3 regions of the Lysinibacillus sp. G4S2 genome follow, and region 1 is predicted to be linked to each of the others. Evidence: riboswitches for the same ligand, from Rfam matches in the RefSeq annotation. Region 1 holds a riboswitch; each other region holds the start of a gene.
What was found. A riboswitch is a leader RNA that binds a small molecule or an ion and turns the genes downstream of it on or off. The one in region 1 is predicted to bind S-adenosylmethionine.
Positions count from the first base shown of each region.

Region 1 (2,203 bases):
CTGCAATAATGTCCTCTACTGCCTCTAAACCGATTGATAAGCGAATGAGCGACTCGGTTACGCCAGTTTGGATTAACTCTTCAGCTGATAGTTGCTGATGCGTAGTAGATGCCGGATGAATAATTAATGATTTGGCATCCCCTACATTTGCTACGTGCGAGAATAATTTCACACTATCAATTAGTTTACGCCCTGCTTCACGTCCACCTTTAATACCGAATGTAAGCACTGAACCGAAGCCATTTCTCAAATATTTTTTTGCTAAATCATGAGTAGGAAAATCTTCTAAGCCATTGTAATTTACATATTCCACAGATGGGTGGTTTCGTAAATATTCAGCTACTGCCAATGCATTTTCATTGTGTTTTGGAATACGCAAATGAAGCGTTTCTAAACCTTGTAATAAATTAAATGCTGCATCTGCACTCAACGTTGGTCCAAAGTCGCGTAGTAATTGTACACGCAGTTTTGTGGCAAATGCAGCCTCTGCTGTGTCAATACCATAACGCAAACCGTGATAAGAAGCATCTGGCTCAGTAAAGCCTGGGAAACGTCCACGAGTCCAATCAAACTTTCCTGCATCTACTACAACGCCGCCTAAAGTTGTACCATGTCCGCCAATCCATTTTGTTGCGGAATGAACGACGATATCTGCACCGTAGTCAATTGGTGTAGAGCCATATGGTGAAGCAAATGTGCTATCAATAATTAATGGTAAGCCGTTTTCATGTGCTATATTCGCTACTGCTTCGATGTCTAGCACTTTTAAACTTGGGTTACCGTAAATTTCAGCGAACACCGCTTTTGTTTTATCAGTAATAGCTGCTCGGAAATTTTCTGGATTTGTTTCATCTACAAAATTCGTTTTAATACCGTAGTTTGGTAGTGTATTGGCAAATAAGTTATAAGTACCTCCATATAAAGAGCTAGCTGCGACAATTTCATCCCCTGCCCCTGCAAGATTTAAAATTGAAAATGCAATAGCTGCTGCACCAGATGAAAGTGCTACCGCTGCTGTACCGCCTTCTAATAAAGCGACGCGTTTTTCAAAAACATCTACAGTTGGGTTTGTAATTCGTGTGTAAATATTGCCAGCTTCCTCTAAGGCAAAAAGACGTTGCGCATGAGCAGTGTCTTTAAAAACGAATGCCGTTGAGCGATATACGGGCACTGTACGAGATCCTGTTACCGGGTCTGGCTCCTGGCCACCGTGTAACAGCAATGTTTCTGGTTTAAAATTTGTCATTATATACCTCCAAATGGTTATTTTTTTACGATGGTACCGGAGATGAGGAGGATTTTTTCAGTAGAAAACAAAAACCCTCTTCAGTAAGAAGAGGGTTGCGGTTGCAAGTTTTCCTCCCCTTATCTGCCAGATCCAAGTAAGAATCTGTAGGAATTAGCACCTTAGCAAGTTCGTCACTTACTGGTTGCCGGGCATCATAGGGCCTATCCCTCCGCCGCTCTTGATAAGAGTATGAGATTCAATTTCCATCGTTGTTACACAGTATAAACATAGACTTTTTTTCTGTCAACACTAAAATTTTATTTTTTCCGAAACTTCTGTCTGCTTATATACGTATTACGAACGCATACACTATTTTAGTATTTATTGGTTTATCACCAAAAGTTTGGGATGAAATTTGTTAAAACGTATGCCATTTATCTTCATTCAGTAGAAGAGCCCCACCCCTGAAAGTGGAATGAATTGTGCGGGCACAATTCAAAAATCTGGACGCATTGTTTATCTGTGCGAAAGCGAAGCGTCAGCTACAATGCGCCCAGCCGGCACGGAAATCAATCCCACGTTATGGTGATGAGCCTATTTATTTTGAAAGGAGGACTTTTATGGTAAAAGCCGTTATCATTTTTCTACTTGTTGGTTATTTAATTGGCTGTATCCACGGCTCTAAAGTAGCGCAGTTTTTATCCGGGGTAGATTTAAAAAAGACTGGGCATGGCAATGCAGGTGCTTCCAATGCAACACTTTCCCTTGGATGGAAATACGGCGTATTAGTTGCACTTATCGATATCGGTAAAGGTGTAGCAGCTATTATAGGTGCCCATTTCTATCTAGCAGATGCAACACATTTAACAGAAGTACAAGTTTGGTTCTTAAGCTATATTATAGCTGCTGGTGTCATCCTAGGTCATAATTTTCCATTTCACATGGGCTTCAATGGCGGTAAAGGAACTGCATCAA
Region 1 covers NZ_JAUCFJ010000002.1:423,482-425,684, reverse strand. Annotated here, with positions in the region: gene QUF91_RS02430 (O-acetylhomoserine aminocarboxypropyltransferase/cysteine synthase family protein) at 1-1,246, opposite strand, end outside; SAM riboswitch class I at 1,363-1,476, opposite strand; gene QUF91_RS02425 (glycerol-3-phosphate acyltransferase) at 1,849-2,203, shown strand, end outside.

Region 2 (2,203 bases), 2.4 Mb from region 1:
CTAATGCGAGCGATAAAAACAGCCAAAATGCTGCAAAGAACGAAAGTAATACAAAAAATCAAAATGTATCTATCAATGAACATCCGCCAAAAAATTAGCAACATATTCGGATAAAAAAATGATGACCACGAAATAATCAAGGTCATCATTTTACTTTACAATCGAGAGTTTATAAAAACCATGCGCTTATATATGATATTCAATTTCATCAACGAAATCCCATTCATATGGTGTTTCTTGGTAAACATAGTAGTTCAACCAGTTTGAGAATAATAAATGTGTATGGGCACGCCATGTATTATTCGGTTCTTTTGATGGATCATCATTTGGGAAGTAATTCACTGGAACTGCAATATCCAATCCTTTTGCAACATCACGACTATATTCATCTGCTAATGTTGTTGCATCATATTCAAGGTGGCCTGTAATCATAATGTTTTTATTATCCTTCGATTGCACAATAAAGACACCCGCATCTTCTGAATACGATAATAAACGTAGATCAGGATGGTTGCGGACTTCCTCAATGGAGACTGATGTATAACGTGAATGTGGAGCCGTAAATAAATCACTGAAGCCACGTACTAAATCCACTGTTAAATCCGTAATGACATGGGAATAAACACCTGAACATTTAGCAGGAAGCTCAATTTTGCCAATACCGTAATGATGGTATAACGCTGCTTGTGCACCCCAACATATATGAAGGATCGATGTTACGTTCTTTTTGGACCAATCCATGATTTCTGATATTTCCTGCCAGTAGTTCACATCTTCAAATGCCATTTTTTCTACTGGTGCTCCCGTAATAATCATGCCATCATAGCGGCGATGGCGAATTTGATGAAAGGTCGTGTAAAATAACTGTAAATGTGATTTACTAACATTTTTTGATTCATGCGTAGCAGTATTTAAAAATGTAATATTGACTTGTAATGGTGTGTTACCTAATAAACGTAGTAATTGTAGCTCTGTTTTTTCTTTTTCTGGCATTAAATTTAAAATTAATATATTTAACGGACGAATTTGTTGGGTTTTCGCTCTATCCTCTTCCATTACGAAGATTTTTTCCTCACGTAAATGTTCTCCAGCTGGTAAGTTTTTCGGAATATTAATTGGCATCTTGCATTCCCCTCTCTTTTATTTCTCTCTTTCTAACATCAATTAGTGCCTTAGTATCCATGCACAAAGCTCATAAAATCTTTTATCGAATTAAATTAAAAAATCCCCCTCATTCCATTTGAGATAGAATGAGAAGGATTTTTTACCACGTTCACTCTTATCTCTCAAAGGATCAATCCTTCGCTGGAATTAGCACCTTTCTAACTTTTTTTGTTAGAGGTTGCTGAAGCGTCATCGGGCCAAATCCCTCAGCTTCTCTTGATAAGATTATTTAATTAAAATGAATTGTAACATGAACAATTAGGAATTTCAATAATACATAGAATATTTTGTTATTAACATGCATGTTCTACTATGAATTGATGAACACTATTCTTGATGCAAACCTTATTTACACGATGAAATATTATGAGATTCCTAATAGCTTTAATTTGGGAGTAATACATTTACTATTGGGATTTAGATCGCATTTATGTAGAAATGGAAAATCAAAGTTATTGCGTTTGCATGTGGAACATTGATGAATATGAAATTCGATGGACGTTATTTATTGATATTCCAGATGAGGACGGTGGAACTCATAGTGAACCAATTAATGAAGGTATAACTGACTTTGATTCTTCTGAAGATGAACGCGAGATGAAATTTAATCTATCCGAATGGGAAGAAGAAATGAAGGAAAGCAATTTGTTTCATTGGTACTGAATTTTCTAAAGGATGAAATTAATGAATGTGATGGTGCAAGTGAAGACAGTGGAGTACACGTTGATTTAAGAAATTGTAACTATTATGTTTTAGGTCGTAAATGGACAGAAGTAATTGAAGAATTCCTAAAAAAATGGCTATGGATTCTACTTTACAGGTGCAGACGGACATTGGACTAATATCTATAAATATAAAAGTTTAGTACCACAAATTTAAGTGAAAGTCGTCATAGCAACTATAAACCGCGTTGACTGAAGATGAGATCAATGAGCTATTGAAATAAAACAATCTACATGTTCCTTTGAGAATGATGAGACGGTTACTTATTTATTTGATAAGTTTAAAGATGACTTTATAGGCTTATCTAATATGATCG
Region 2 covers NZ_JAUCFJ010000002.1:2,823,053-2,825,255, forward strand. Annotated here, with positions in the region: gene QUF91_RS14515 (hypothetical protein) at 1-98, shown strand, start outside; gene metA (homoserine O-acetyltransferase MetA) at 187-1,122, opposite strand; SAM riboswitch class I at 1,277-1,390, opposite strand; gene QUF91_RS14525 (hypothetical protein) at 1,630-1,827, shown strand.
Region 2: another riboswitch for S-adenosylmethionine. It lies ahead of metA (homoserine O-acetyltransferase MetA); the one in region 1 lies ahead of QUF91_RS02430 (O-acetylhomoserine aminocarboxypropyltransferase/cysteine synthase family protein).

Region 3 (2,203 bases), 4.0 Mb from region 1:
TGCCACTGTTTCCTGTGTTTCTTTCGTATCTGTAATTTGAGAAACGAATTTTTTCGTAATGGCAGCTTGTGGAGCTTGGAATACTTGTAATACTTCACCGCGCTCTACAATTTCTCCGGCTTCCATAACCGCTACACGATGACAAATTTTGCGAATAACGTGCATTTCATGTGTAATTAATACGATCGTTAGACCTAATCGTTCATTAATATCGACAAGTAGATCAAGGATAGCATCTGTTGTCTCCGGATCGAGTGCAGATGTTGCCTCATCACATAACAATACCTCTGGATTATTAGCAAGGGCGCGAGCGATACCTACACGTTGCTTTTGTCCCCCTGATAGCTGTGATGGATACGCCTTAGCGCGCCCCCCTAAGCCAACAAGTGTGATCAATTCATTCACTCGCGCTTCACGTTGTGCCTTTGGAACACCTGCGATTTCTAGTGGGAAAGCGATATTTTCCTCAACAGTTCTAGACCAAAGTAAATTAAAATGCTGGAAAATCATACTGACCTTTTGTCTAGCATCTCTGAGCTTTTGCCCCTTTATAGATGAAAATTCTTGATTGTTAACCGTCACCGTACCAGATGTAGGTTTTTCTAAACCGTTTAATAAGCGAATCATCGTACTTTTACCAGCGCCACTATAGCCGATAATGCCAAAAATTTCACCTTTGTTAATAGAAAGGTTGACGTCTTTGACTGCTGTTAATTCGCCATTCGCAGTTTTGTATTTCTTCGTAATATTTTGCAGCTGGATCATAGCGAATTCTCCTTTTCTCATATCCGTGTCACCCGCTGAAGGAAGTAAAAAAACCCCTTCACTTTATAGACAAGTAGAAGGGGTCACGTAACTTATACGCTAAACCGTTCTCTCATCTGTCAAAGATAAATCTTTGGGTGATTTGGCACCTTTTCACTTTGTGATGGTTGCCGGGCTTCATAGGGCACTTCCCTCCGCCACTCTTTATAAGAGTTCGATATATTTATATTTTTTAATATATTCGTACTTTACCACGCGAGTAAAGCTCCGTCAATTTATTTTTTTAATAATTCGTATAAAAATGGTACGGATTGAAAGGCATAAACCTTTTCTATCACTTTTTTGCCATCACAAACGAGTAAACATGGTACACTTTCGATTTTATTATCAAAAGCTATGTGCTCTATAAAATTAATATTCGCTTTACCAACCTGTAAATGTGGTAGTAATTGCTCGACAATCGTCATCATTTTCGAGGCAACTGTACACGTTCCACACATAGGTGTATATAAATAAAAGGCAGCCTTTTCACCGGACTGTACAGCCGTGTCCCACTGCTCTTTTGACCATTCTTCCATCTTTTCACGCAACCTTACAAAATATATTTATTATGGATTGAGAAGTGTGCACGAAGCAATATCATCGCTAACACCTTTCTCGGAGTTGTCTCAACTTCCTTATATGTCGGCATCGTACGTAAATGCTCAGCCTCTGGATAATGTCTGTCCATTAATGCCCGTAGCTTATCACCCGATGTATCTGCATCAAAGAATGTATAAAGCTCACAGCCCTCATATGGATCCAGTAACTCTTCTAATTGATGAACTCCAATTGTACCATTCGTACAAAGGATTATAACATCTTCACTTAAAATAGGTTTAATTTGAAGTTTATCCGAACGCCCTTCGACAATTAAGCATTTTCCCTCGAACATCACGCCACCCCCATTAGACATATCCCTTATGCTCATTATATCCATAACACTCTGTCGATGATCATATAAGACACCCATTGATAAGGGACTTCAAGTGTATTCTTCTCCCAACGTGGTGGAAGGAATGAAGATAATAAAAAACGCCGGTGATTTCCGACGTTTTTTTATTAGGGCTTGTCTTATTCAGCAATCATTTCATCGTATTGCTCAGCTGTCATAAGTTTTTCAACTTCTGATGCATCAGCAGGCTCTACAACGATCATCCATGCTTTTTCATATGGTGATTCATTAACGAATTCTGGGCTATCTTCTAAATCTGCATTTACTTCAACTACTGTACCTGAGATTGGTGCGTATAATTCAGAAACTGTTTTTACAGATTCTACACTACCGAATGGATCATCTGTTTTGATTTCGTCGCCAACTTGTGGAAGCTCAACGAAAACGATATCTCCAAGTTCAGATTGTGCGAAGTGAGAAATACCGATACGTACTTTACCATCT
Region 3 covers NZ_JAUCFJ010000002.1:4,385,766-4,387,968, forward strand. Annotated here, with positions in the region: gene QUF91_RS22395 (methionine ABC transporter ATP-binding protein) at 1-765, opposite strand, end outside; SAM riboswitch class I at 875-978, opposite strand; gene QUF91_RS22400 (thioredoxin family protein) at 1,041-1,343, opposite strand; gene QUF91_RS22405 (toprim domain-containing protein) at 1,358-1,699, opposite strand; gene gcvH (glycine cleavage system protein GcvH) at 1,879-2,203, opposite strand, start outside.
Region 3: another riboswitch for S-adenosylmethionine. It lies ahead of QUF91_RS22395 (methionine ABC transporter ATP-binding protein); the one in region 1 lies ahead of QUF91_RS02430 (O-acetylhomoserine aminocarboxypropyltransferase/cysteine synthase family protein).